DNA from 3 places in the Pseudoalteromonas sp. 1CM17D genome. Region 1 is predicted to be linked to each of the others. Evidence: predicted binding sites of a transcription regulator. Region 1 holds the regulator's gene; each other region holds the start of a gene.

Region 1 (9,954 bases):
TACCCTACGCTAGTGCCATTTGCAGTGGTAATGGTTTTTACGTTTTGAACCGGCGTTTGCTCTATGTTGCCGGCAGTTACGTTAAATGTTTTTTCAGCGCCATCGTTACTGCGCACAACGATGGTGTGCGAGTCGCCATTAGTGGGGCTAAATAAGCCTTCGTTTAAGGTATCTACGCCTGCTTGTGTGCTGGTATTAATGTTTACGCCATCAACTTCAAGTACGGTATCGCCACGTTGAAAACCAATTTGGCTTGCTGGTGAGTCGTCTTCTAGGTAGGCAACACGTAAAATTCTATCAGCTGGGTCGCCAATAAATGCCCAATTTATACCATAGCCTGAGGTTACACCTGATTGCGCTTCTTGAAAGTAGTCCTCAGAAGGCTCTGAAAAATGAAAATTATCTTTTTTAGCGCCAGAATCGGTTAGTTCTTCGGTTTTTAGTTGGGCAAAATAATTGGCCACTGTAGCAAAGTTTTCAGGGTCGTTATCGGCTATTTCATCATACCAAAGGTAGGTTTCGTCGCTCCAGGAGCGAAGCCAAAGCTTTTCGTAAAGGGCCGAACCGGCTTGGTCAGGGTAGGGCTCATTATTATTAAACGGATCGTTACCTGTGCGTGGGTTTTCGCAAAAGTTTTTTAACTCATCCGATGGCTCAAACACACCTGCCGTCCATGTCGGGGCTGTGTTTGCAGGAGGTGTGACGACTGGGTCGGGCGTTTCATTCATGCTGCTACCACCGCCACAGCCCACAAGCGTTAGGCTTGAAAGTGCAGCAATAATAGCGAGTGTTGCTTTATTATTTTTAAACATACAAAACTACTTTTTGTAAATAAGTTGTTTAAAATACTACAACACCCGCTCATTTATTCAACGTATTCGCCCCTAAATTATGTAAATGAGTGTATACACTTAGGTGTGCTACAGCTTACTTGCGCTGCTTTTATCTGCAAATGCTTGTTTTTGCCAGGCATTAAATAGCTTTTGTTGTTTAGCTGATATTTTTAAGCCGTATGTTTTTTGCATATAGGCGTAGGTGTCGGCAATGCGCTTACGGGCATAAAAAGGAGGCTCTACAACGCGTTGTTTAAAATTAACCTTTACTTGGCAGCGGCCATATTGGGTAGCGTTTTCGCTAAGCATACCAAAGCGATAGTTAGAGCGATCTGCGTTAATTTCGCCAATAGCAGGGGCTAAATTGTTTATATCGGCTTCCATTTTTCTAAATTTAGCACTGACCTTTCGACAGTTTTTACGACCACCGTTTTGCCAGCATTGTAGCTGGTGACCAAATTCCCACGCCGGCACTATATGCTCCCACTCTATACGCAGTGCACGTACATTAACCTTGCCAGAGGAAGTTAACGTATTACGTGGAATATAACCACAGTTGCTAGGGTCGGGGATTAGCTTTTTACCTTGCTTTTTAATGTCGCAGCCGCAGTAAAGGCTTTTGGCGTTTTCGGGTAGGGTTTTAATTAAGTGCCTTTTAGCCGTTGAAAAACGGGTAAATTCTTCACTCGATGCAGAAAAACAAATACAACAAGCCACAAAGGCCAAAATAAATTTAAGCATATCCATCACATACGTGAACTACAGGAGGCGCTAGTCTAAAGTTTTGCTGCTAAAAGATAAAGCCTGAACAAATTTTAATCCGCAATGCTTAGTACACTCTATACTGATATAAAAAATAGCGAGGAGATGACTATGCTAGGTGCTTTTTCAATAAGTTTAACGGTTAAAGATATTAGAGCCTCAAAAGCGTTTTACGAAAAGTTGGGCTTTAGCGAGTTTGCAGGTGAGATAGAGCAAAACTGGCTAGTGATGAAAAACGGTGAGCATTTAATTGGCTTGTTCTCGGGTATGTTTGATAAAAACATGCTGACCTTCAATCCTGGCTGGGATCAAAACGCACAAACCGTTACAGAGTTTAAGGATGTTGATGCGCTTAGCGAATATTTTCAAAACGCTCATATCCAGGTTGAACCTGTGGGTGATAAAAGTTTTATTATTACCGACCCAGACGGCAACCCTATTTTGATTGACCAACACGTGTAAGTTTTTTTAGCCTAACGTTTTGTATTAATAAAATAATACCGCATAAACAAAATAGTACGCTGGTGGCTGCAAAACTGATGAGAAGCGGGTTGTTAAAATCTTCACGCTCGTCGTAATCCATTATGTGTAGCATCCAAAAAAAGTCGAATATGTGCCATAGTGTGCTGCGAACGGTGATAACTTTGCCGTTAATTGCATTTAAATACAGCGTAGTATTAAAGGTGTCGTTAAATTGTACTTGCCACACATTTGTTTTGTATCCCACCTCTCGAGTGCCTTGTTTTAAAAGCGTTGTGCTAATTGGCTTAGCATCGATGAGTAAATGCGCTTGTGCATTAGCGGTAATTTGTATTTTAGTCGGTGGCTGAAAAGGGCGGCCCGTTAAACCATTAAAGCTTTGCTGCTCGCCACTATTAATAACAGTAATAAGCGGGGTCGTTAAAAAGTGCTCAAACACTATTTGCGTGGGGTTAGGCACTTGCGCAGTAATATTATCGAGTGATGTGGGGTAATCTGCTTGAGTAAATGGGTTTGTAAGTGTGCGCTTAGCAAGGTGCTTACCGTGTACGTATTCAAGTGGTATCGCGCTCATTACTAAGCCGCCTAAAAGCCAAGCTAAAATTTGTAAGGCAAGTAAATAGCCTAGCCACTTATGTAGTTTTCGAGCGCGCTTAAATAGTTGTTTTTTCATTTTGTGCTTCTTATTATTTTTAGCGTTAGTGTATTACAGCAGCCCATGCTTTTACTGCGGCATTTTGTCGCAGTTATTCATAAGCTTACTCTAACTTTATAAAAATAATAAAAAGGAGCGATAAAAAATCAGTGAGGCTGTGTTTAATGCTCACGTAAGGCATTTATTAGCCCTTGTTTGCTCATTTTAGAGCGGCCACTAATGCCGAGCTCTTTAGCTTTATTGTACAGCTGCTTTTTAGTGCGCTGCTCATACTTTGAGGCTTTGCCGCCTTTGACAGCGGTTTTATGAGTATTGCTATTAGCAATGCGCGCGGCTTTTTGTTTGCTCATGCCTTCATCTCGCAGCGCATCGTACTGATCGTCGTTTTTAATTTGCGGGCCATGATCTACCATAATTGTCCTCCTGAAGCGGTTAATTACACAGTGTGTGTATAACTTTCATACATAATCGGTAAAATTAAGCGTAACTAGCCTAACCCGTTTTATAAGGCAAATTAGGTGCCAATGGCGCTTAAACAGGTATTTTCTATTAATAAAGCCATGTTTAGCGCTTTGTTGATTTGGTATAAAAGTAAAACTGCGTTAAAGTTTGCGATGAAACTATAAGAGGGTAAAAAGCAGACAATGTCGGAAATTCAATTTTTAAATGTAGATCTAGAGCTTGAGTCTAAACAAGATATTAGCGCCCTGGTGGCAGACTTAAAGAAAAACGCGATGGTTTTGCATTATGACAAAGACGAATATCGTCAATTGGCGCGTATTGAAGCCTCAGGTGATATAACCACGCCAGACAAAGCAATCAACCACTTATGTGAATTAATAGAGTCGTGTTCACGTAATGCGCTTAAGCAGTGGCTAAGCTGTTCGCGCAGAACGTTTGATATAGGCTTTGAGTCGGGCACGTCACCTAAGTGTTTTAACCAAGCTCTACATGCAGATACACTGCTACGCATATCTGCCATTGGCGCTGGTATGGAAATAACGATTTACCCTATCGAAAAGTAGCCATAGTTAATTATTTGCGCTCGACAACCGCTGCGGTCATTTTTGATACGCAGCAAAGCTCGCCGCGGCTATTGGTTATTTTTATTTCCCATACAGAACTGCGCTTACCAATATGAAATGCACGAGTAACGGCGGTTAAAGTGCCATTTCGAGAGGCCTTTAAGTGGCTGGCGCTAATTTCCTGTCCAACACAATAAAATTTTGTAAAGTCCACTACAAAGTTAGCGGCGTAGCTTGCTACGGTTTCGGCAAGTACCACATTTGCGCCACCATGTACCATACCAATAGGGTTATGATGCTCAGGAATAGCAGGCATGGTAGCCACTAGGTAATCATCTCCTATTTCGGTTATTTCTATGCCCATGGTTTTCATCAGCGTGCCTTGGCCGTTTATTCCCTCATCTAACTGTTTGCAAAGCTCTAATGTGATGGGTTGATGCCAAATACTCATAATTACTCCTTTATATTGAAAGCAAATTTATAGCATTTTAAATACTGAACGTCTGTAATTACCTAAAATTTATCCAGGTGCGGAGTATTTAGCTATTTTAAAGCACAATTTAAATTTGCGATTTTTATTTAACTGTATATACTCACAGTTAAATGTACTGTATGGAAAACCAGTTGTATGCGACCATTAACTAAACGCCAAGCTCAAATACTCGAACTAATAAAAGTTTTTATTAAAGACACTGGTATGCCTCCTACACGTGCCGAAATTGCGCAAACACTCGGTTTTAAAAGTGCCAATGCCGCAGAAGAGCACTTAAAAGCGCTTGCCAAAAAAGGTGTTATTAAAATGAAACCAGGCGCAAGCCGTGGTATTCAATTGGTTGAAGAAGAAGAGCCAGAGCAACTAGGGCTACCATTAATAGGTAGAGTTGCAGCGGGTTCGCCTATTTTGGCGCAAGAACATGTTGAGAGTCACTGTAAAATAGACCCACTTATGTTTAAACCAGCCGCCGACTTTTTACTGCGTGTTAACGGCATGAGTATGAAAGATATAGGTATTATGGATGGTGACTTACTTGCCGTACACCGTACTCAAACTGCAGAAAACGGCCAAGTTGTGGTTGCACGAGTAGATGAAGACGTAACCGTAAAACGCCTAGAAAAAGCAGGCCGAAAAGTATTATTACACGCTGAAAACGAAGAGTTTACGCCTATAGAGGTAGACCTTGAAAACGAATCTTTTAATATTGAAGGGTTAGCCGTTGGCGTAATAAGAAATGCCGACTGGATGTAATTTTTAACTATTTTTAAGTAATATCTATAAATGCGCACTTTTTAGTGTGCATTTTTGTTTTAAAAACAAACCTTCCACCATCTCAAAGCGCCCTAAAATTATTTAGGCTGTAAACTTTTTTTCACTCATACTTTTATCTTCCTAAGCGTGTTACATCCCTTAATTTTGCTCGTGTCTTGGCTGTTAAATAACAATTTAATACGCCGTCATTTAGTCAATCTTAAAATATCACTTGATTGTTTTTTATACTAAAACTTGCTTGTTGTACGTTTTTTAGCTAATCATTAATGTGCTGGACTAACAATAACTCACAGCTTTTTAGTTATGAGAACACACAATATACACAAACCTTTTGTTGTCCTAGCGATACCAATCAAAAATAAGATTGGTTAAAAAATAAAAATAACGAATTGGCGTTTAAGCCGTATGCCTCTTCGCTTTGCATTCGCAATAGCATCAAAGGAGCCGTCACATGGGTAAACTGACCTCTACCTTGTGGCTTGTGTTGATTATGTTCCCGCAGCAAGTGCTGGCTAATAGCCAATACAATATGCGCAAGGGCGTAACCGATATAAGTAATAATGTATATCAGCTACACATGACCATATTTTTAATATGTTGTGTGATTGGGGTGATAGTGTTCGCAATAATGTTTTGGGCACTGATTCATCACCGTAAATCTAAAGGGGCAGTTCCTGCCCAATTTCATGAAAGTACCAAAGTAGAAATTCTTTGGACTGCCATTCCGTTTGTTATTTTAATTGCCATGGCAATCCCTGCCACTAAAACCCTCATTGCGATGGAAGATGCCAGTAAGGCCGATTTAACCATTAAAATTACAGGGTCACAGTGGAAGTGGCATTATGAATACATGGGCGAAGACGTAGAGTTTTACTCTATTTTATCTACCCCTCAAGACGAAATAGCCAACCTTGCTAATAAAAACCCTAATTACTTACTTGAGGTTGATAAACCTTTAGTACTGCCAATTAATCAAAAGGTGCGTTTTTTAATGACCTCTGATGATGTTATTCACTCTTGGTGGGTACCCGATTTTGCCGTTAAAAAAGATGCCAATCCGGGGTTTATCAACGAAACGTGGACCAACATTAACGAAGAAGGTATTTACCGAGGACAGTGTGCAGAGCTGTGCGGTAAAGATCATGGCTTTATGCCCGTGGTTGTTGAAGCTAAATCGCAAGAGGACTTTAACGCATGGCTTGCAGATGCTAAGCAAGCTAAGCAAAAAGCCGCACTTGCTGATGCAGCATTGCTTGATACAACAATTCCTAAAGAAGAGCTAATGACACTAGGTGAGCAAGTGTATATGGCAAGTTGCGCTGCGTGTCATCAACCTACAGGTATGGGCTTACCGGGCGTATTTCCTGCGCTAAAAGGCAGCCCCATTGTTTTGGGTGATATAAAAGATCACATTGATGTAGTGATTCATGGCCGCCCAGGAACTGCAATGCAAGCATTTGCAAAGCAGCTCTCAATTAAACAACTTGCAGCGGTAATTACCTATAAACGTAATGCGTGGGGTAATGAAACGGGTGATGTCATCCAACCTAGTGAAATTCAGGCAGCACTTGATGCGGAGGCGAACTAATGAGTAGCATAGTAGAACAACCTAACGCCAATGACGCTCACCACGGCCATCACCCAGCCAAAGGTTTTAAACGTTGGTTATACACAACAAACCATAAAGATATTGGCAGCATGTACTTAATTTTTTCGCTGACTATGTTTTTAATTGGTGGTGCAATGGCCATGGTTATTCGGGCTGAGTTATTTCAGCCAGGATTACAATTGGTAGACCCACACTTTTTTAACCAAATGACCACAGTACACGGTTTAATTATGGTGTTTGGTGCTGTAATGCCAGCCTTTACGGGACTTGCTAACTGGATGGTACCGCTCATGATTGGCGCGCCAGATATGGCACTGCCCAGAATGAACAACTGGAGCTTTTGGATTTTACCCTTCGCTTTTTTAATTTTATTGGCCTCGTTATTAATGCCTGGAGGCGGCCCCGCATTTGGCTGGACGTTCTATGCGCCGCTTTCAACAACGTACAGTAACGATAACACCGCAATGTTTGTGTTTGCAGTGCACATTATGGGGATTAGCTCAATTATGGGCGCAATAAACGTTATTGTGACCATTGTTAATTTACGTGCCCCAGGCATGACATGGATGAAGCTACCATTATTCGTTTGGACATGGCTAATAACCGCATTTTTATTAATTGCTGTTATGCCCGTATTGGCCGGAGCGGTCACTATGGTGCTCACCGATAAATACTTTGGAACCAGCTTTTTTGATGCGGCAGGCGGCGGCGATCCGGTGATGTTTCAGCACATATTTTGGTTTTTTGGCCATCCCGAAGTGTACATCATGATTTTACCCGCCTTTGGTATTATTTCGACCATAGTGCCTACATTCTCACGTAAAAAACTATTTGGTTATGCCTCAATGGTTTACGCAACCTCCTCTATTGCATTACTGAGCTTTATAGTGTGGGCGCATCATATGTTTACGACCGGTATGCCCGTTGCTGGCGAGCTATTTTTTATGTACGCGACCATGCTGATATCGGTGCCTACAGGGGTAAAAGTATTTAACTGGGTAGCCACTATGTGGCGAGGGTCAATAAGTTTTGAAGTGCCCATGCTATTTAGTATTGCCTTTATTGTGCTGTTTACTTTAGGGGGCTTTTCGGGGCTGATGTTGGCTATAACCCCTGCTGATTTTCAGTATCACGATACTTACTTTGTGGTGGCGCACTTTCATTACGTGTTAGTTACGGGGGCAATATTTTCGATTATGGCGGGGGCTTATTATTGGCTGCCTAAGTGGACGGGCAACATGTACAACATGGCCTTGGCTAAGTGGCACTTTTGGTTGTCGCTGGTAAGCGTAAATGTATTGTTTTTCCCTATGCATTTTGTAGGGCTGGCAGGCATGCCGCGCCGTATTCCCGATTACGCCCTGCAGTTTGCTGATTTTAACGCAATCATAAGCATAGGTGGGTTTGCCTTTGGTTTATCGCAGTTACTCTTTGTGGCGGTGGTAATTAAATGTGCCAGAGGGGGCGATAAAGTCCCTGCAAAAGTATGGGATGGTGCTGAAGGTTTAGAGTGGGAAGTGGACTCTCCTGCGCCGTATCATACTTTTTCTACGCCGCCGGAAATTAAATAATGACACATGCACCGCTATTAAAGCGCCTAATTCTTATTTGTATAGGTATGTTTGCTTTTGCATTTGCCTTAGTGCCCTTATATGACGTGTTTTGCGACATAACTGGGCTTAATGGCAAGCCATCACTTGAGCAAGCTAAACAAAGTACACAGGTTGCACAAAACCGAGAAATAGGTGTGAGCTTTACAACCCATGCGCAAAGTGGTGCGCCGTTTATTGTTAAATCTAAAGAATACAGTGTTGATGTGAAACCAGGTGCCATGCGAGAGGTAATGTTTAGCGCAAAAAACACCAGTGATATTGATAAAGTAATGCAAGCGGTACCTTCTGTATCGCCCGGAAAGGCAGCCAAGTACTTACATAAAATAGCGTGCTTTTGCTTTGATCAACAACCCCTAAAAGCGGGTGAAGAGCTTGAGTTTAAGCTGCTTTTTTATGTTGATACCGCACTGCCGAGCGATGTAGAAGAGCTAACTTTATCGTACACCGTATTTGATATTAGTGAGCAGCTAGTAGCAAGTAATAACTAGCCTGCATGTCTAGTGTAAAACTAGGAGCAAGTAACATGAATCAAGATTATGAAAACTACTACGTACCCGAGCAAAGCCCGTGGCCCATAGTGGGCGCGGTGGCGTTATTTTTTATTGCAGTGGGTGCGGCTTTAACAGTCATGAACTTAGAAAGTGAAGGGGGCAGCGGTGTGTACCTGCTATATGCAGGCATTGCAGTGCTGCTGTATATGATTTTTAGCTGGTTTAAAAATGTAATTAGCGAGTCTGACCAGGGCTTATATTCAGCGCAAATGGACCGCTCATTTCGACAAGGAATGAGCTGGTTTATATTCTCTGAAGTTATGTTTTTTATGGCCTTTTTTGGCGCATTATTTTACGCCCGCATATTGTCGGTGCCTTGGCTTGGCGGCGCTGGGAATAATACGATGACCAACGAGGTGCTTTGGCCTACCTTTGAGGCCGTATGGCCACTACTAACCACACCAGCAGGTGAAACCACGCAAGCTATGGGGTGGCAAGGCTTACCCCTTATTAATACGCTTATTTTATTAGCGTCTTCGGTTACTTTGCATTTTGCTCACGTAGCCATTGAAAACAATAAACGTAAACCGCTAAAAGTGATGCTGGGGGCAACCATTTTATTGGGTGTGTGCTTTTTAGCATTGCAGGTAGAAGAATATATTTATGCCTACAACGACTTAAACTTAACACTAGATGCAGGCATTTACGGGAATACATTCTTTTTGCTGACAGGTTTTCATGGCATGCATGTGACCCTTGGCGCCATTATTTTGTTTGTTGTATTTGTGCGTATTTTAAAAGGCCACTTTACGAAAGATAAACATTTTGCGTTTCAAGCAGCGGCTTGGTACTGGCATTTTGTTGATGTGGTGTGGCTGTGTTTATTTGTTTTTGTGTATGTGTTGTAACGGCTAATGGTGAGTGATTAGCCTTTATAAAACCAAGTTTTACAGCGGCTATCACCATCACCAAAACCACCACAGAAAACAGCACGCGACGGCCTAAAAAATGCGACATAGGCCGACCGCCAGATTTATCGGTCACCATAATAAATAGCGCTCTAAACAAGTTGAAAAGTATAAATAGTAACAGCAGCACAATAATAATTTTAATAATCACTGGGTTGACCCTTTATGCAGTTAATTTTAAGGCGTAAACAAAAGCTTAGCTCATTTATCGCACTTTGCGTTGTGGTAGCTGTGGTGCTGGTATGTGTACG
Region 2 (9,954 bases), on a different contig from region 1:
GTTTATTGCTGCAGATAGAGTATTGGCAAGCGCCCATGAGCTAGATACGGCGTTTATTAGCAAGGCCAAACAAGAAAACTTACAAACTGCGCAAATGATCTACTTTGACACTATGTTATTTGCCAACGACGAGATGCAATTTACCTCGGTAAAAGCGGCGTCTAACGAATACCCGTTAAAAGGCGAGTTAAAAGTTAAATCATCATTGCTTGGCGAAACACAAGTAGCGCAGGGCGGCCCGAAGCCTGGCAATGTGTGGCTAAGTGAATCGGTTTTTTACAGCTTAAATATTGATATTGGCAGCCAAGTAGAGCTGGGCGCAGCAGTATTTAATGTAGAAAAAGTGGTGGTTGAAGAGCCAGATGCGCCGTTTAATGTATTTTCGAGCAGCCGCAGAGTGCTTATAAATATTGCTGATGTTGCAAAAACTGAGGTTATTCAACCTGGCAGCCGAGTAAATTATCGCCAACTCTATGCAGGCGATGAATCAGATATAACGCGGTTTTATGAATGGTTAAAGCCGCAAATGGCGGAAAACCAACGTTGGTATGGCGTAAAAGATAGGCAGTCGCCTATATCAAATAGCTTAAACCGTGCAGAAAGCTTTTTATTACTGGCCGGTTTGCTGGGCATTATTTTGGCTACGGTTGCTATTGCTGTGTCGGCAAAGCGTTATTGTGAGCGCCAATACGACCCTGTAGCAATGATGAAAACACTTGGCGGAAGCCGTGCATTAATTCGTAAAATATATTTTATGCACTTACTCATGGTGTGTGCTTTAGCGGTTATTGTGGGTTTAGCCATAGGCTACGGCTTACAAGAAATAGCCACTGGTTATTTAGCAAAAAGCATGGATATGAGCTTACCTGCCGCCGGATTTAAACCTTGGCTGGTGGCCATTAGCACAGGCGTTATATGTGCAGTTATGTTCTCTATTAAGCCACTGCTTGATTTATTTGATATTCCACCGCTTAGAGTATTGCGCCGTAATTTAGGCGACAGACTAGCGGTAAGCCGTGTGCACTTAGGTTTAAGCGCGCTTACGGTGTTTTTATTAATGTGGTTATTTAGTAACAACATTAAAATAACGCTTATTTTATTTGTCTCCACGCTTGCTTTGATTGCGGTTTTGTTTGTTATTTCAAAACTAATATTTGGGGGTGGCCGTAAATTAGGCTTAAAACCAGGCAACAGTTGGTCGTTAGCTATTGCTTCTATACAAAAGCGTGCCAACGTAAATGCGGTGCAGCTTATTAGCTTTTCTTTGGCGATAAAATTGCTATTGTTTTTGATTGTGCTTAAAAATGACATGATCTCAGATTGGCAGTCTCAATTACCCGCCGATGCGCCTAATGCATTTTTAGTTAATATTACGCAAAACGAACTTGAGCCTGTAAATAATTACCTAGCAGAGAACGATATTTTAGTTTCGGATTTTTATCCAACCATTCGTGGGCGAGTAAATGCGGTAAATGGCGAGCTTGTGGCGCGTAAAGTGTCGTTGCAAGATAACGAGAAAAAAGATGAAGAAGCGCGTTCAGGCATTGGCCGTGAGCTTAATCTAACCTGGCTTGAAAATGTGCCAGCCCAAAACGAAATTGTGCAAGGGCAGTGGTTTGGCGAAGGCGCAGTGGGTGAGGCATCGGTTGAGGAGTCTATGTTGGAGCGCCTAGACGTAGAAATAGGCGACACCTTAACATTTTTAATTGGTGCGCAATCATTTGATGCCAAAATTACCAGTGTGCGTAAAGTAAATTGGGCGACGCTAAAACCTAACTTTTTTATTATTTTAAGCCCCGATGTGCTAAAAGATTTTCCGGCAACGTATATTTCATCTGTGCGTATAGAGCCAGAGCAAAAGAAAGCGTTTAGCCAGTTACTGCGCACTTATCCAACCATTACCGCCATCGATGTAGATAACTTTGTTAAGCAAATACAATCAACCATTGAGCAGGTGTCGTTAGCTATTGGCTTTGTGCTTGCTATTGTGGTTTTGTGTGGCGCATTAGTGCTTATATCTCAGGTGCAAGCGAGCCTTGGCGAGCGAATGCAAGAAATAGTAATACTGCGAACGTTAGGCGCCAAAGGGCGGCTAATAAAAAATGCGACGCTTTATGAGTTTTTGCTATTAGGTGGCTTAGCCGGGTTTGTAGCTGCATTATTTAGTGATGTAGCCTTGCTGATTGTTCAGCAGCAAATGTTTGACTTAGCCGGTAAGTTGCACCCAACAATTTGGCTAATAGGGCCTGTGTCGGGCGGGGTGTTTGTAGCCGCGCTTGGCTACTTTATGATTGCCCGTAAACTTAAACAAAATACCCAAGGCTTAGTACGTGCTTTAGCCTAAGCTATACTTTTAACGCTAAACGCCCGCACTAAGTTGCGGGCGTTTTTGTTTTTACTCGCCACTGGTAATTTATACAGTGCTCTGGCATTATTACCGTTATTGAAAAATAACAATAATGAGTGTGCTGTTTGGCCATTATTTTAGGGATAGACCCAGGTTCGCGTTTAACCGGTTATGGTGTGGTTGCGCATCAAGGCGCTAAATTTACCTATTTAGGAAGCGGGTGTATTAAATTAGCCGAGCATGAGTTCCCCATACGATTAAAAATGATCTACCAAGGGATCACGCAAATAATAGAGCAGTTCTCCCCCGAAACCTTTGCCATAGAAAAAGTATTTATGGCGCATAACCCGGATGCCGCGCTAAAACTTGGCCAAGCCCGAGGAGCCGCCATAGTGGGAGCCTCTATGGCCGACTTACCCGTATTTGAATACTCAGCACGGCAAATTAAACAAGCCGTGGTAGGCAATGGCGGCGCCGATAAATCGCAAGTGCAACACATGGTAAAAAATATTTTAAAATTACCTGGCACACCGCAAGCCGATGCGGCCGATGCGCTTGCCATTGCAATTTGCCATGCGCACTCAGAACAAAATTTAATAAAACTAGCGGGTAGCGCAAGCAAAACCGTTAGAGGACGTTTAAGGAAATAAATATGATTGGCCGTTTAAATGGCACTTTAGTTGAAAAGCAACCGCCTGAAATTTTATTAGAAGTAAGCGGCGTAGGCTACGAAGTACAAATGCCCATGACCTGTTTTTACGACTTACCCAATATTGGCGAAAACGCCATAGTGTACACACACTTTGTAGTACGCGAAGACGCACAACTATTATTTGGCTTTAATAATAAAACCGAGCGCGCGCTTTTTAGAGAACTATTAAAAGCAAATGGTGTGGGTCCTAAACTAGGCCTAGCTATTTTGTCGGGCATGTCGGCGCAACAATTTGTTAGTTGCGTAAACAACGAAGATGCCACAACATTGGTTAAATTACCGGGTGTGGGTAAAAAAACCGCTGAGCGTTTAGTGCTTGAAATGAAAGACCGCTTAAAAGATTGGGGTAACGACTTATTTACGCCATATAGCGATAATGCCGTTATAGAGCCTCCTAGCGATGCAACAATTGCCAATAATGCTGCAGACGATGCCGTATCGGCACTTGTCGCGCTTGGTTATAAATTGCCACAGGCGCAAAAAGCAGTAAAATCGGTAAGTAAACCCGATATGTCTACTGAGGTTCTTATTAAAGAATCTTTAAAATCAATGTTGTGAGTAACCCATGATTGAAGCTGATCGTTTAATTGACGCGAGCGAAAAAACCAACGAAGACACCATAGACCGCGCAATAAGGCCCAAGCTTTTAGCCGACTACAAAGGTCAGCCGCATGTTAAGCAGCAAATGGAAATATTTATAGAGGCAGCGCGCAGCCGCGGTGAAGCGCTAGATCATCTATTAATATTTGGCCCGCCGGGCTTAGGTAAAACCACGCTTGCTAATATTGTTGCCAATGAGCTTAATGTAAGTATTAAAACCACTTCAGGCCCAGTACTTGAAAAAGCCGGCGACCTTGCTGCATTACTTACCAACCTTGAAGAAGGCGATGTGCTGTTTATTGATGAAATACACAGACTCAGCCCACAAGTTGAAGAAATACTTTACCCCGCAATGGAAGATTACCAACTCGATATTATGATTGGTGAAGGCCCCGCTGCACGCTCTATTAAATTAGACTTACCGCCGTTTACGCTTATTGGCGCGACAACACGCGCAGGCTCACTTACCTCACCACTTAGAGACCGTTTTGGTATAGTTCAGCGCTTAGAGTTTTACTCGGTAGCTGACTTATCGCATATAGTGGGGCGCTCTGCACATTACCTAGATTTACAAATGTGCGACGATGGCGCTACCGAAATTGCAAAACGCTCACGAGGCACACCGCGTATAGCTAACCGCTTATTGCGCCGTGTGCGCGATTACACGCAAGTAAAATCAGATGGTACAGTAAACGCCTCCGTTGCCGAGCTTGCCCTTGATATGATTGACGTAGATAAAAGCGGGTTTGATTACATGGACCGTAAATACTTACTTGCCATTATCGAAAAATTTATGGGTGGGCCTGTAGGGCTAGATAATTTAGCCGCCGCCATAGGCGAAGAAAAAGAAACCATTGAAGATGTAATAGAGCCTTTTTTAATTCAGCAAGGTTTTATACAGCGCACACCGCGCGGGCGAATTGTATCTGACAATGCGTATCATCACTTTGGTTTACTCCCAAAACAAGATTAACCCCTCTTTAGCCTGTTACAGTAAATGTAGCGGGCTACTTCCTCTGTTAAATGTAATACCAATTTGCAATAACACTTAATCATTTTGCGAGGCAAACGTGTCGCTACCTGCGTTAAAAACTCTCATTTACGACTGCATGTAGAAGGTATAGCAATGCTGGAGCAATTGCCAAGAACAACGAAATAGCGAATTTTTTGCCTAGCTATCAACACGTTTTTCCAGCCTCAACATAGCTCACTTAATTAAGAAAATTTGTATAATTTTTTAAAACTTACTCAGCTTTCATCCACTTTGTTGCAAATGTAACCAATAAATTAAAATCGTTTTGTAATTCACTTAACGTTAAGACTGGCGTGGCTATGCTGCGTACCATTAAAACCAGTTAGCTTTAAAGCAGTAGCAACATAAGAGATTAGACGTGGCGCTAATTGTGTTAATAAGTTTTACCTTGTTATAAACATGCTTTCTACTGAAAGTAGATAATTTAATAATACGAATTGGTAAAAAAAGATAGTAAATACACCGTTGGCAATTAAACAGATTGTGTAATTTATACCGGTTATATGCCAAGTTGGCGGTAAAATTTAGGCAAAAAAAAGCCCGCATATAATGCGGGCAAACAACAAGTTGAAGGAAGTAATCCAGGGAACTACGTTTTACTTAATCAGGTTTTATCCAAAAAGAGTAAAACAATGTAATACGATTAAAAATCCTATTACTAAGAACTTGGCTTAATGAAAAATGTTTCATTCAGTGCGTAAGCTCGGTATGGGAGAATAATACGGAATAAGTATTTTTTGTTCAAACTAGAAAATTTAAAATTTCAGATAAGAAAAACTAATCTGATGAATTTTTTTGTTGTTCAAATCTTGTACGTTAATTATTCGTTAATTTTATAAGTGTCTGAAAATTAATAAATAACTGGTCTGAACTGTATTGTTACAGTATTAGTTATATTAGTACATGCAAAGTGGCTTGAATTACTTTTGCGTGCTTATGCACTTTTTATGAATAAACGGTGCGTTTTATTAAGTTTACTGCGTATATTTACGCACTTTTGTAGTATTAAGTTGTGTTTTACTAAACGCGGTAGTCGCGTTTTAGAAACAAACAAGCGATTAAGCGTATGTTTAACGTTTTTTGTTGCCAATTCATAGCAATATCGTTGTCAGTAAACCCTTGACTCGATACACTAGATGCAACTTATGGCCGTTACAATGGTCTTATTTACACAAAATAACCAAATTGACGTTTTTTGAAATTATTTAGGAGTTTAACGTGGGATCAGGGCTTAATTTTTTAGATCTAATTCTAGAAGCCAGTTTGCTTGTGCAGTTAGTAATGCTAGCGCTAGTAGCAATGTCTGTTATGTCATGGGCAATTATTTTTCAGCGCAAAAAAGCAATTAGCGACGCCTTGTCTGATGCAAAAAAATTCGAACAAAAATTTTGGTCAGGTATCGACTTAAGCAAACTATACAACGAAATCTCATCACGTAGCGGTCAATCTCATGGTATTGAAGCGTTATTTACATCAGGCTTTAAAGAGTTTGCACGCCATAAAAAGAACACCTTTCAAAGTGCTGGCATTGTAATGGAAGGTACGCATCGCTCTATGCGTGTGGCACTGTCACGTGAAATTGAAAAACTAGAATCGAGCTTATCGTTTTTAGCGACAGTGGGTTCAATTAGCCCATATATCGGCTTATTCGGTACGGTGTGGGGTATTATGAATGCCTTTATTGCACTTGGTGAAGTGAAGCAAGCAACATTACAAATGGTAGCGCCAGGTATTGCTGAGGCACTTATTGCAACGGCAATGGGCTTATTTGCGGCTATTCCGGCTGTTATTGCGTATAACCGCTTTGCTAATAAAGTTGAAAAACTAGAATCACACTACATCAACTTTATGGAAGAATTTGCCAATATTTTACACCGTCAAGCAGCTACCCAAATAGAGGCTAAAGCGAATGTATCAGCGTAAGAAGCGCCGTCCGGTCGCAGAAATTAATGTAGTACCTTACATTGATGTAATGTTGGTATTGCTAATTATATTTATGGCAACAGCACCGCTTATTACTCACGGTGTAAAAGTTGATTTACCAAAAATGGAAGAGTCGGATTTAGTTGATACTAAAGACACGCCGCCTATTATTGCCTCAATTGACTCGGCAGGTAAGTACTATGTAAGCATAGGCACTGATCCAGAGGAGCCAATGGAAGCACTTGATGTGGCCGCGGTTATTAAGCTTCAGCTAATGAAAAACCCTGATGTACCAGTAATGATTAAAGGCTCTGGTAAGGTTTCTTACCAAGAAGTGTTGTTATTAATGGACTTTTTAAAGAATGCTGGCGTACCATCTGTGGGTTTAATGACAGAATCCTTTGAGGGGACACAGTAGTAACATGAATAGTTCTATAATCAAGTCAGTACTTTTACATTTAGGTTTAGGGGGCTTTTTGTGGGCAACTGCAAATATACACCCACCGGCACCTAAAGTAATGGAAGTGACTCTTAATTCGGCTATTCCTGAGCCTGATAATGCGGTTTCGGCGGTCACTGTTGATCAAAAACAAGTTGAGCAAAAAATTGCTGAGCTACAAAAAAAAGAAGATGCTAAAAAACGCGCTGAAGATAAACGCATTCGCGACTTAGAACGCAGAGCCGCCAATGCGCGTAAACAGCGTGAAGCCGAAGCGCGTAATATTAAAAAGCTAGAGCAACAGCGCAAAGCAAAAGAGAAAGAAAAAGCACAAGCTGAGGCTGAAGCTAAAAAAGCGCGCGAAATTGAACAAAAAGAGCGTGCTAAAGCAAAACAAGCTGAAAAGCAAAAGCAAGAGGCTGAAAACGCCGCTAAAGCTGCTGCAGATAAACGCAAAGCAGAAGAAGAGGCACTAAAAAAAGCCGAAGCAGAGCGTATAAAGCGTGAAGCAGAAGCTAAAGAGCGTGCAAAAGAGGCTGAGCGTAAACGTCAGCAAGCGCTGCAAGAGCAAATGTTACAAGAACAACTTGCTAAAGAGCAGGCTGCACGTAGTAAAATACGCCAACAGCAAGTAGTAAGCGAAGTTGATAAGTACCGTGCTTTAATTATGGCGCGCATTCAGCAAAACTTACTGATTGATGAAAAAATGAAAAACCAACAGTGTCGAGTAAATATTCGTCTTGGGTTTAATGGTTTAGTAACGCAAGTTAAATCGTTAGGGGGTGATAAGCTAGTGTGTGAAGCTGCACTTAGAGCTGTGCGCATGGCCGATACATTACCTGTATCTAAAGACAAAGACGTATTCGAGCAACTTAAGAATATTAATTTAACAATCAAGCCAGAATTTTAAAGGAATGATATGTTCAGCAAAATTAAAATAGCCTTTGTAGTTATATTATTAGGATTTCAGGGTGTAGCAAATGCGGCACTTGAAATTGTAATAACTGAAGGTGTAGACGGCGCACGTCCTATTGCCATCGTGCCTTTTAAATACAACGGTGTTGGCCCAATTCCACAAAAATTGAGCGATGTAATTGCTGCCGATTTAATGCGCAGTGGTAAGTTTAAACCGGTAGATGTAGCACAAATGCCACAGCTTCCTAATAAAGATGGCGACATTGACTACGCAGCATGGGTAAACCAAGGTGTAGAAGCGGTTGTAGTAGGCGAGGTAGAGCAGCAAACTGATGGGCGTTACTTAGTACGCTACGAATTAGTTGATGTTATTCGTGGGCAAATTACCGGTGGCCAAACTCAAATGATGAGCAGCGGTAAACTAGTAAAAAGCCAAGATCATATTTTAGAAGCTCGCGAAAGCGTAATTGGTGAAAGTGGCTTTCGCCGTTATTCACACCGCATAAGCGATGTAGTATATGAAAAGCTAACCGGTGAAAAAGGCGCGTTTTTAACTAAAATTGCTTATGTAATCGTACGTGAAGACCAAGCTAAGCCATACCAATTAGTGGTTGCCGATTACGATGGCTTTAACGAGCAAGTATTATTGCGCTCAAAAGAGCCGTTAATGTCGCCAGCTTGGTCACCAGATGGTACTAAGCTTGCGTATGTTACGTTTGAAAACCGCCAAAGCCAAATTTACATTCAAGACCTATACTCAGGTAAGCGTGAGCTGATCACTAGTTACCGCGGTATTAACGGTGCACCGCAGTTTTCACCAGATGGCAAAAAAATGTTATTGGTGCTTTCTAAAGATAAAACAGGTGCAACCGAAGTTTACGTTTTAGATTTAGCAACCCGTAAAGAAACACGCCTTACACGCCACCGTAGTATAGATACTGAACCATCTTGGTATCCAAATGGCCAGGATATTGTGTTTACATCTGAAAGGGGTGGTAATGCCCAGATTTATAAGTTAAATTTAAGAACTGGTAGGTCACAACGATTGACCTTCGACGGCGATATGAACCTAGCGGGTTCTATAACGCCAGACAGTAAAGAATTAGTGATGGTTAACCGTACCAACGGGCAGTACCATCTTGCTAAGAAAGAGCTGGCTACAGGCGCGTTTCAAGTATTAACGCGAACTCGCCTTGATGAATCACCGAGCATAGCGCCAAACGGTTCGATGATCATTTATAGCACGCTTCATAATAATAAACAGGTACTCGCGCTGGTATCGATGGACGGTCGCTTTAAAGCACGTTTACCCGTGCTAGACGGACAAGTAAAGGCGCCAGCTTGGTCGCCATATTTACAGTAATATTTGCTGGTTTACTCAAAAATAGGAATCTACTCAATGCAACTTAACAAAGTACTTAAAGGCCTGCTAATCGCTGTGCCAGTAATGACATTAGCCGCTTGTAGCTCATCTTCAGATATTGATGAAGGCGCAGCTAACCAATCAAATCAAAGTGCAGTTGAGCAATCAACAAACACGGATACAGTTGAAGTAGCAACAATTTCACCTGAACAACAAGCAGAAGAGCAACTTCGTCAAAAGTATGAAGCGCTTCGTCAAGAACAAATTATTTACTTTGACTTTGACAAAGCAACTGTTGAGAACAAGTACGCAGAATTACTTCGTGCACATGCTGAGTTTTTAGTTCAGAACCCTTCAGTAAAAGTATTAATTGAAGGTCACGCTGATGAGCGCGGTACACCTGAGTACAACATTGCACTAGGTGAGCACCGTGGCCAAGCTGTAGAAAAATACCTACAAAGCTTAGGTGTTTCTGCTAGCCAAATGTCAGTAGTTAGCTACGGTGAAGAGAAACCAATGGTTAAATCTCGCACTGAGTCAGCTTTCGCTAAAAACCGCCGTGCGGTACTAGTTTACTAAGATAAGAGATATTATGAAGCCGAAAATTATTTTGGCAGCCATG
Region 3 (9,954 bases), on a different contig from region 1:
TTAGAAACCTTGATCAGCTCGTAATTTAGAAGTTATTTTATGCAGTCGATAAAACTAGAAAGTGAGCTATTAACCCCCTCTAAAGTAGTATGCGTTGGGCGTAATTACACCGCGCATATTGCTGAGCTTAATAATGAGCTACCAGATCAAATGGTATTGTTTAATAAACCGAACAGTGCCCTTTCGTCTACCTTATTTGCTACGCACAATAACGACACACTGCATTATGAAACCGAGCTGTGTTTTGTTATTAAAAATAATGAGTTGGCAGGCGTAGGTTTAGGATTGGATTTAACTAAACGTACCGTGCAAAGTAAGCTTAAAAATAAAGGGTTACCGTGGGAGCGCGCCAAGGCGTTTAACGGCTCGGTATTATTAACGCCCTTTGTCGCTATAGCGGATGCTGAGCAGGTGTTTACGTTTGAGCTTAAAATTAACGATAACGTTATTCAACAAGGCGATACGCAATTTATGATACATAAGCCTAAAGATATTTTAAGTGAAATTAATGAGTTTATGCACTTAGAAAATGGCGATGTAATAATGACAGGAACGCCTGCAGGCGTAGGGGAAGTGCCTGCAAACAGCGTATTTACAGTAAGCTTGTATGCTAATTCGACGTGCTTGTTATCGCAGAGCTGGCAGGCACAATAGGATTAAGTATTTGCTGTTGGTAATGCTTAGTAAACTGCGGAAAACTTTGCTCTAACCAAAAACGCTGACTATTTATATAAGCAGGCGATTGTAATACCTGCTTATGTAGCGCTTTATTTATTTTATTAAGCGCCTTGGTAGCAAAATCATTCGGTGCTCTTACTGCACACCCTATAGCCCCTAAAACAAACTCTCTGGGGTCTTCTTCAATTGGCAAACTGACTATATTTTTAAACTTACTGTGATTGACAAAATAATCCCCCATAAACGGGTAGTCTATTGTGTAATCTAAAAAGCCGCGACTTAAGCGAGCAATAACAGCTTGGCTTTCATTTTCGCTGCTCCAGCTTAGCGATGCTTTATGATACACCGTGGTGTTTTCGATTATTTTATTAATTTTTGAAGTAAACTTGCGCGCCGCGGCTTGACCATATACATATTGCTCGTCTGACAATAAATGAATAAGTTTAATAGGGCTGCCATGCTTAGCGTGTATTTCTGGAGCAAGTTTTTGAGTGGTTAAAACCGAAAAAGGCGGGTAAACCGTGGTGGGGGTAGAAAACTGTAACACCCCATTGGCCGTTTTTTTATGAATAACACACGGAAAGCATACATTATCGCCTTCATTTAAGTGCTTATTAATTCGCTCTTGCGGCACGATTAGTCGTGTATGTTTTACATCATCAATGCTGCTAATTAGTTGCTCGGTGAGGTTGTCGCAAATACCACCTTGCGGCGCATGCGAATCTTTATCCATATGAAACGGGGGCGTGTAACTTTGTAACCATACAATTTCTTTAATTGGGTGAGTATTATCAGCGTACCCGTAACGCATTAAAGCACCTAGTACACCAAAGAATAAAATTACATTTCTAAGCATAACTCACTAAAAATAATCCATTTAAGTTAACTTTAGTATAGTTTTACTTTGTATATGTTCAAATGTAAGAGAGAAAAAGGCAGTAAAAAAACTGCCTATTATTTGGGTTTAATATGGCTGCGGGTAATCTTTAAAAATAGTGCCAATTTCAGTTAGAGTGTCGTCGCTTAAAGTTATGCTAAAAGCCTCAATATCTTCTTTTAATTGCGCCATGCTGGTCGCACCAATAATTGATGAGGTAACGCCATCGACTTGATTACACCAAGCAAGTGCCAATTGGGCTGGGGTTATGCCGCTTGCGTGTGCAAGCTCTACATAACGCTGCGTGGCTTTTTGCGCGTTAGGGGTATCTCTAAAAATGCCATTGCGCTGCATAAATGTCCAACGCGATCCCGCTGGGCGTGCACCGTTTAGGTATTTACCCGTTAGCAGGCCAGCAGCAAGCGGCGACCAAGGTAAATAAGCAATGTCTTCATGGATACACTGCTCAATTAAATAGGGCCAATCTTTAGCGTGCGCTAGACTAAACTCGTTTTGAATAGACACCATACGCGGTAAGTTATGCGCTTTTGCTAAATTTAAAAATTGGCTAATGCCCCATGGGGTGTCATCTGAAAGGCCACAATATTTTATTTTCCCAGCTTTAACACACTCATCAAGGCCCTCTAAAATATCAAGCATACCCGCCTGTTGTTGCTCAGTATCTACGTCACTAAAAGTGAGTTTACCTGGCCATTGCCTGCCAAAATGTGGGGTAGAGCGATTAGGCCAATGTAATTGGTATAAATCTATGTAGTCGGTTTGTAGGCGTTTAAGCGAGTTATCTACGGCCTCAATGACAGCGCTGCGTGTTATATCGCCGCCATCTCGTACCCACGACAAGCCATTGCCTGCAATTTTACTCGCTAATACAATATCACCGCGCTTTTGCGCATTGCGACTTAGCCAGTTACCTATAATTTGCTCTGTTTTACCGTAGGTCTCTGGTGAAGGAGGAACGGCATACATTTCGGCAGTATCAATAAAATTAACGCCTTGTGCCAAGGCATAAGCTATTTGCTCATCGGCGTCTTGTTGGGTATTTTGTTTACCCCAAGTCATGCTGCCTAAGCATACTCTAGAAACATCAACACCGCTGCTGCCTAACGGACTGTATTGCATTTAAAATCCTTAAATTATGTAAGATCTTGAGAGTGGATAATTAATACCAATTCGCAATAAAACCTAATTAAGCGAATTGGTGTAGTGCCGATAGTAATGGCTCTGAAATCGCCGCTTTTTGTCCTGTTTTAAAGTCAAACATAACAACTTGAGAATAGCCTGTGGTAGTAATAGCTTGCTGAGCATGGCTAAATACAGAGTAATTCATCATAAAACGGTCGCTTTTTATATCTGAAATAGTAATACCTACGGTTAAGGTATCTGGGAAGGTCACTGGACGTTTATAGCGAATATTGTTTTCACTAATGACCGGGCCTATTCCACCTGGTTTTATCGTATCAAACTGATTTATTTTATTTAGAAAATCGATACGCGCAATTTCAAAATAACGCAAGTACACCACGTTGTTAACATGTTGTAGGGCGTCCATATCGGCCCATGCTACGGTGATATCGGTATGAATAGGGTGCTGATCTTTGAACCTTTGCATGTATGTGTACTCTTAGTTTTAAATGAATGAGGTTATCAATATGGTGTTTGTAGCTCAAGACAATAAATGCCATGTTTTTTTATAAGATGATTGTACCTATTTATTTTTAGGACTACAGTTAAATAACACAGACAACACACACACGAGAACACACATGCAAAATATAATTAATTGGGCTTTAGCCAGTTTAGTTTTTATAGCGTCTTTTGCTTGCTATGCAATGGGTAATGCCTCCGGCGGCATAATGCTTTTAGCTGCGGGGTTTTTATTAGAGTTTGTTTTTTGGCTACATTGCTTTAAAAAATCAAAGCGCTTTAAGCAGCCGTTTTAAAAAAGCTGTTTAAAGCTTGCACGGTTTAACGCGCTACACCTAGTAGCGCTTTTAACTTTAGCAAGTTAAACAGGCTTTAATGGACTTGCTTAATGAAAGTGAATCCTTAATAATGGCTGTATAAATAAACAGTTGTTATGTGGTAATGAAAAAGTTTATTCATATCGACATGGACTGCTTTTATGCAGCGGTTGAAATGCGCGATAACCCCAAACTTGCCAGTGTGCCTTTAGCGATTGGTGGCAATAGCCGTCGTGGTGTGCTCTCTACAGCAAATTATATAGCGCGCGAATATGGTGTTCGCTCGGCTATATCTAACTACCACGCTAAGCAATTATGTCCCGATTTAGTTATTGTGCCCGGGCGCATGGCGGTTTATAAAGAAATTTCTAACCAAATACGCGCTGTATTTAAACGCTATACCGACCAAATAGAGCCGCTGTCGCTTGATGAAGCTTACCTAGATGTAACCAACAGCACCGCATGCAAAGGCAGCGCAACGCTTATTGCTCAGCAAATTAGAGCAGATATTTATAACGATACCGGCCTTACTGCCTCTGCCGGAGTTGCCCCCATTAAGTTTATTGCCAAAATAGCCAGTGACGAAAATAAACCCAATGGCCAATTTGTGGTTTTACCGGATGAAGTTGATGCGTTTTTAAATAATTTACCGCTAGGTAAAATCCCTGGTGTGGGCAAAGTAACCCTCGAAAAGCTTAATTTAAAGGGGTTATACACAGGTAAAGACGTTCGCGAGAAAGGCGTTAATTGGATGCAGCAGCACGTGGGGAATTTTGGTGTATCGCTTTATCAAAAATGTGCTGGCGAATATATTGGTAAAGTAACCACTGAGCGAGTGCGTAAATCGCTTAGTGTTGAACACACCTATGAATACAATAAAAATAGCTTACAAGAATGTTTAGATCAGTTACCTAAATTACTCGAAGAGCTAACAGCGCGCCTTAATAAGCAACAGCTACAAAATCGTATTAATAAGTTAAGCGTAAAAGTGAAGTTTGCAAACTTTGTTGTTACCTCAGCTGATCAAGCTCATCATCAGTTAAATACTGCTATTTTTACTGAGTTACTCTCTAAGGCGTACCAACGGGGTATGCAGCAACCGGTGCGCTTATTAGGCATTGGAGTAGGTGTTAAAAATGAACCTAATTTAAATCTGCAACTGAGTATTCTTGATTAACTACACGCTTTTTTGCAATTTAGAGTGCTTTAGCAAAGTAATTTAAACGTGGAGCAAGCAGGGGCTGCCTTTACTAAAAGCTATATAGTTGTTGTTAGTTTCTTCTTAAAACACTGAGTCACTTTAGTTAGCTGTAAAACCAAGTTGCCAGATTAAAATGAGCTGATCGCAGTTGGCTGGTTTTGTGTTTTTATATCAACGATAATAGCCCCTTATGTTTTCTAACAGGAGTTTTACTTATGGCATATCCTCAAGCGATAGCTGCACAATCACTTAGTGCAAGCTTTGACTCATTTTCTCACGATGCACTTATTATAATTAGTGATGACTTTTCTCAATTAGCCAATAACTCATTAAGTGATGCTATCGAATCACACGCTAAAGTAGATTCTCGTATTGGTAAACAAGTTACGTTTTTGGTGGTTGATAATGTACGCGTTGTTTTAGCGCCTACTGGGCCGCTTAACCGCGATTACGATGATGTAAGACGCTACTTTGATGCTGCTAAACTAGCGATTAACGAAGCAAAAGCCGCGGGCAGTGTAAACCCTGCTATTTACTTACCAAAATTACATACAGATGCGCGTTACCAGCATGCATTAGAAGTGGCGTATTTAGGGGCATGCCAAGCATTATGGCAGCCTCTTGAAGCACGCGAATACCACGGCGAAAGCATTGAGCCTATTACGCAAATTGGTTTAATCGATGCAAATGAGCAAACAGTTAAAGCTGTAAATGCAATTGCAGCAGGGCAATATGCAGCACGTGACTTATGCGGTACTGAGCCTGAACGTATGGCGCCACCACGTTTTGCCGATTACTGTGTTGAGCTTTTTAAAGGCTCTAAAGTAGCGGTTGATGTGATTGACGATATTAACACGATAGATAAAAACTACCCTATGCTTAGCACCGTTGCTCGCGCATCTTATGCGGTTGAGCGCCACCACCCACGTGTTGTTAAGCTAGAGTACGTGCCAGAAGGTGAAGTAACGCGCACGCTAATGTTTGTTGGTAAAGGATTAGTTTACGATACCGGCGGCGCCGATTTAAAAGTAGGCGGTTACATGGCGGGTATGAGCCGCGATAAAGGTGGGGCTGCATCCGTTGCGGGCTTTATGAAAGCCGTGGCAGATTACCAACCTAAAGGCGTTAAAGTTATTTCTTATTTAGCTGTGGTTCGTAATTCAATTGGCTCAGATTGTTTTGTACCAGATGAAATTATCACTAGCCGTGAAGGCGTACGTGTCCGCATTGGTAACACCGATGCAGAAGGGCGTTTAGCTATGGGTGACCTACTTAGCGAAATGAAAGATGTCGCCAAAGGCGAAGTTAATCCAACATTATTCACCGTAGCAACCCTTACAGGCCATGCGGCACGTGCTATGGGCCCTTACGGAGCGTATGTTGAAAATGGACCTGCACGTAGCGCTAATACCTCTCGTCAAATAGCTGATTGTGGTGATTTATGGGCAGATGCAGCTGAGGTTTCTCGCTCTCGCCGTGAAGATTACGACTTTATCAAACCGCGTACCCTCGCTGATGATGTTTTATCAAGCAATAATGCGGCCTCTGCTGTTACAGCCCGTGGGCATCAATTCCCTATGGCATTTTTAGCCGTTGTTGGTGGGCTTGATAAACACGGTAACGACTCTGAGCAGCCGCTTCCTTATGTACATATGGACATTGCTGGTAGTGGTGTTGAAGGCGGTGATTGGCAGCACGGCAAGCCAACCGCAGCATCAGTAACCAGCTTATTTGCACGCTACTGTATGTAATATCAATCCGCAATAATACTTAATCATTTTTCGGGGCTAAACGTGTCGCTATCTGTGTTAAAAAATTCTCATTTAGAACAACTAAATAGCAAATTTTTTGCCTAGCCATCAACACGTTTTTCCATCCTAAAAATAGATCACTTAATTATGCGAAATGGTATAAGCTAAAAACGCTTATGTAATAAAAAGCCCTGTTAATTCAGGGCTTTTTTTTAAATTATTTTAATTTAAAGCGATTAACCACACTCGAAAGCCCTTGGCTACTTTGTTTGAGGTTATCGCTGGCATCGGTAAGTTGCTTTGTATTATTTAGTGATTGCTCGGTTGATTGAGATAGCTCGTTAATACGTAAATTAACCTCGTCAGCGGCTTGCGTTTGCTGCTCAGTGGCACGGGCTATTTGGCTGTTCATGTCGGTAATTATAGATACCAGCCTTTCTATTTCATTGAGCGATGTATCTGCAGATGAAACCTGCTCTACCGTCGTCACCGACAGTGCTTGGCTTGATTTTACCGCCTCTACTGCCGCTTTAGCGCCTTCTTGTAATTTAGTGATCATGGCTTGAATTTCATCTGTGCTTTGCCCGGTTCTGCTGGCTAATGTGCGCACTTCATCGGCAACAACTGCAAACCCTCTGCCGTGCTCGCCTGCACGAGCCGCTTCTATAGCAGCGTTGAGTGCAAGTAAGTTTGTTTGCTCCGATATACTTCTGATCACATCAAGCACAGAGCCTATATTGTTACTTTCGTTTGCTAAATCTTCAGTTACTTGGCTCACTGTTTCTATATTACTTGAGAGTGTTTCTATGGCGGTAATGGTATTCGCTACCACGTTTTTACCGGTTGAGGCATTGTCCGCTGCATCATTGGCTGCTTGTTCTGCGGCTTCGGCATTACGACTCACATCATGAATTTGGTGCGTCATTTGCTCCATGGCGGCGGCTACTTGTGTGGAACTGTCGTTTTGTAGCTCAATGAAGGAATGGCTTGTTCTACTTGACTCATCCACCGTGTGAGCGTGTCTGCTTACATCATCTGCACTGTGCGATACATGCACTAACGACTCGCGCATTTTTAAAACAAATAAATTAAAAGAGCGTGACAGCTCTGATATTTCATCATTGCCCGATTCGTTTAGCGTACGTGTTAAGTCACCTTCACCTTGCGATATGTTTTTCATCATGTCTGCGGCAAGACGAGTAGGCGTGAGTATACTTTTACCAATAAAGTAACTTAATAAAATGACAGCAATAATCATAACTAAAGCGCTAATTATGATGAGATTACGCTGCTCGCTAAATGCTTCATCTATTGAATCTAGGTATACGCCTGAGCCAATAATCCATTGCCACGGGCTAAAGCCTTTTACAAATGCGACTTTATCTACCGGCTGATCTTTTCCTGGTTTTGGCCATTTATAAGGAATAAAGCCTTCTTTTTGTTGTTTTACAATGTTCACCATTTCTACAAAAAGTGCTTTGCCATCGGGGTCTTTATTATTACTTAAGTCTTTACCGTTAAGCGCAGGCTTTATTGGGTGCATTACCATTTGGGGTTGGTAGTTGTTTACCCAAAAGTAATTTGTTTTGTCATAGCGCAGCGCTTTTATAGTGGCCAGTGCTTGTGATTGAGCCTGCGCTTGTGTGAGTGTATTGTTTTGTTCAAGCTGGTGGTAATGCTCAATAACACTGTATGCCGTTTCTACTACATTTTGGGTTTTTAGATATTGCTCGTTTTTGAGTGAGCTATATTGATGAGTTAGGCTAGATATACTAAGTACTATTAAGCCAAATACAACAATGGCTATTAACAGTAAAAAACGCTGGAAAATACTGAAACTACGTAGGTTAAGCATTAATTTGTCCTCAATTAGTGTACGCCTTAGCGCATAGAATAAGCGTAGCTAAAAAAAGCGTTTAATCTAGGCTCACTAACTTATTAAGACAAAAAAAAGGCTGATTTTTCAATCAGCCTTTAGTCTATTTAGTCGTCATATGATTATTTAACATCAAAATGTCGATTAAAGAAGTTTGTAATGGTTTGGTGTAAATGTGTTTGCACCTGTTTACCGCGTAAGCTGTGTTTTGAGCCTGGGTAGGTCATCATTTCAAACTGTTTTTCGTTATCTTGTAGTTGTTTAAATAATTTAGTGGCGTGGGTAAACAACACGTTGTCATCGGCCATGCCATGGTAAATCATTAATGGGCCTTTTAAGCCATCAGCATATGGGAATACGGCGCTGTCTTCGTAGCCTTTGGCATTGGTTTTAGGATGACCAAGGTAGCGCTCAGTGTAATGGGTGTCGTAAAGTGCCCAGTCAGTAACTGGTGCTCCCGATACACCGGCTTGAAAGTAATCGCCTGCTTTAAACATGGTCATTAGGGCCATGTATCCGCCATAACTGTGGCCATAAATACCAATGCGTTGTGGGTCTACGTAATCAAGCGTGCGTAAAAACTCAACGCCTTTAATTTGATCTGCTACTTCTACAACACCTAAGTGCTTGTAAATAGCGTCTTCAAACTTTTTACCACGGTTGTAAGAGCCTCGGTTATCGAGCTGAAAAATAACATAGCCTTGTTGCGCCATGTATTGAAAGTACAAGTTTTTGCTGCGCCAGCTATTTGTAACGCGTTGTGCATGCGGGCCGCCGTATACATTAACAATTACTGGGTGCTTTTTACCGTCTGCAATATTGCTTGGTTTAAACAAGCGGTAATGCATTTCTTGGCCATCTTCAGCTTTAATTGTGCCGTACTCTGGAGTGGCTAAATCACTTAAATAAGGTGTTAATGGGTGGCTATCATCAAGCTTATTTTGTTCAAGCCATGTGATAAATTCGCCATTTACTTTACGAAGAGCCGCCGAGTTAGGCTTGTTTACCGATGAGCTATTATCAATAAACGTTTTGCTGTCTTTAGCCATTACCACTTTGTGGTATTGGCCTTGTTCGGTGATGCGCTTAATATTGCCTTTTTTAAACAGTGGTGCGCTGTATAAATGGCTTTCAAGCGGGGTGTCTTTACGTCCTGCAAAGTACACTATGCCTTTTTTCTCATCCACGCCTTTTAAGCTATCAACAACCCAGTCTCCTGAAGTGATTTGTCGAATTAGCTGGCCATTAGTGCGGTACAAATAAAGGTGTTTAAAACCATCGCGCTCAGAAGCCCATACAAAATGCTTTTTGTCTTTTAAGAAATGCAGATCAAAGTTTAAATTGATCCACGTATCGCTGTTTTCTGTTAGCGCTACTTTTTGCGTTTTAGTATCGCTATTGTAAAAACGTAGTTCTAACTTATGTTGTGAGCGATTTTGCCATTGATACGAAAGGGTAGTGCTGTCTTTTAGCCATTTAGCACGTGCAATGTAAATGTCTTTATCGTCGCCTAAATCAACCCAGTCAACGTTTTGATTATTTAAAGACACAACGCCAAGTTGTATTTCAACGTTGTCGGTGCCTGTAAA

What was found. Region 1 encodes LexA, which represses DNA repair genes until DNA is damaged. Its sites were predicted from a motif close to TACTGTATNNNNATACAGTA; they were not measured.
Region 2: a site for LexA is predicted at 2,404-2,423, ahead of ruvC (crossover junction endodeoxyribonuclease RuvC). Genes of this name have one in related genera too.
Region 3: a site for LexA is predicted at 3,631-3,650, ahead of dinB (DNA polymerase IV). Genes of this name have one in related genera too.

The regions. Positions count from the first base shown of each region.
Region 1 covers NZ_JALNTP010000007.1:74,107-84,060, reverse strand. Annotated here, with positions in the region: gene MSC25_RS13255 (S41 family peptidase) at 1-812, opposite strand, end outside; gene MSC25_RS13250 (endonuclease) at 921-1,580, opposite strand; gene MSC25_RS13245 (VOC family protein) at 1,707-2,057, shown strand; gene MSC25_RS13240 (hypothetical protein) at 2,032-2,748, opposite strand; gene MSC25_RS13235 (Rho termination factor N-terminal domain-containing protein) at 2,892-3,146, opposite strand; gene MSC25_RS13230 (hypothetical protein) at 3,375-3,755, shown strand; gene MSC25_RS13225 (hotdog fold thioesterase) at 3,766-4,206, opposite strand; gene lexA (transcriptional repressor LexA) at 4,384-5,001, shown strand; gene coxB (cytochrome c oxidase subunit II) at 5,474-6,610, shown strand; gene ctaD (cytochrome c oxidase subunit I) at 6,610-8,202, shown strand; gene MSC25_RS13205 (cytochrome c oxidase assembly protein) at 8,202-8,732, shown strand; gene MSC25_RS13200 (cytochrome c oxidase subunit 3) at 8,768-9,643, shown strand; gene MSC25_RS20350 (DUF2909 domain-containing protein) at 9,543-9,854, opposite strand; gene MSC25_RS13190 (SURF1 family protein) at 9,869-9,954, shown strand, end outside.
Region 2 covers NZ_JALNTP010000019.1:1,012-10,965, reverse strand. Annotated here, with positions in the region: gene MSC25_RS19750 (FtsX-like permease family protein) at 1-2,344, shown strand, start outside; gene ruvC (crossover junction endodeoxyribonuclease RuvC) at 2,473-2,997, shown strand; gene ruvA (Holliday junction branch migration protein RuvA) at 3,000-3,617, shown strand; gene ruvB (Holliday junction branch migration DNA helicase RuvB) at 3,625-4,632, shown strand; gene tolQ (protein TolQ) at 5,911-6,615, shown strand; gene tolR (protein TolR) at 6,602-7,033, shown strand; gene tolA (cell envelope integrity protein TolA) at 7,038-7,964, shown strand; gene tolB (Tol-Pal system beta propeller repeat protein TolB) at 7,974-9,332, shown strand; gene pal (peptidoglycan-associated lipoprotein Pal) at 9,369-9,911, shown strand; gene ybgF (tol-pal system protein YbgF) at 9,925-9,954, shown strand, end outside.
Region 3 covers NZ_JALNTP010000015.1:15,810-25,763, forward strand. Annotated here, with positions in the region: gene MSC25_RS18705 (response regulator) at 1-24, shown strand, start outside; gene MSC25_RS18710 (fumarylacetoacetate hydrolase family protein) at 40-654, shown strand; gene MSC25_RS18715 (ABC transporter substrate-binding protein) at 611-1,489, opposite strand; gene MSC25_RS18720 (aldo/keto reductase) at 1,643-2,695, opposite strand; gene MSC25_RS18725 (thioesterase family protein) at 2,763-3,185, opposite strand; gene MSC25_RS18730 (hypothetical protein) at 3,340-3,516, shown strand; gene dinB (DNA polymerase IV) at 3,662-4,714, shown strand; gene MSC25_RS18740 (leucyl aminopeptidase family protein) at 4,954-6,489, shown strand; gene MSC25_RS18745 (methyl-accepting chemotaxis protein) at 6,707-8,344, opposite strand; gene MSC25_RS18750 (S9 family peptidase) at 8,488-9,954, opposite strand, start outside.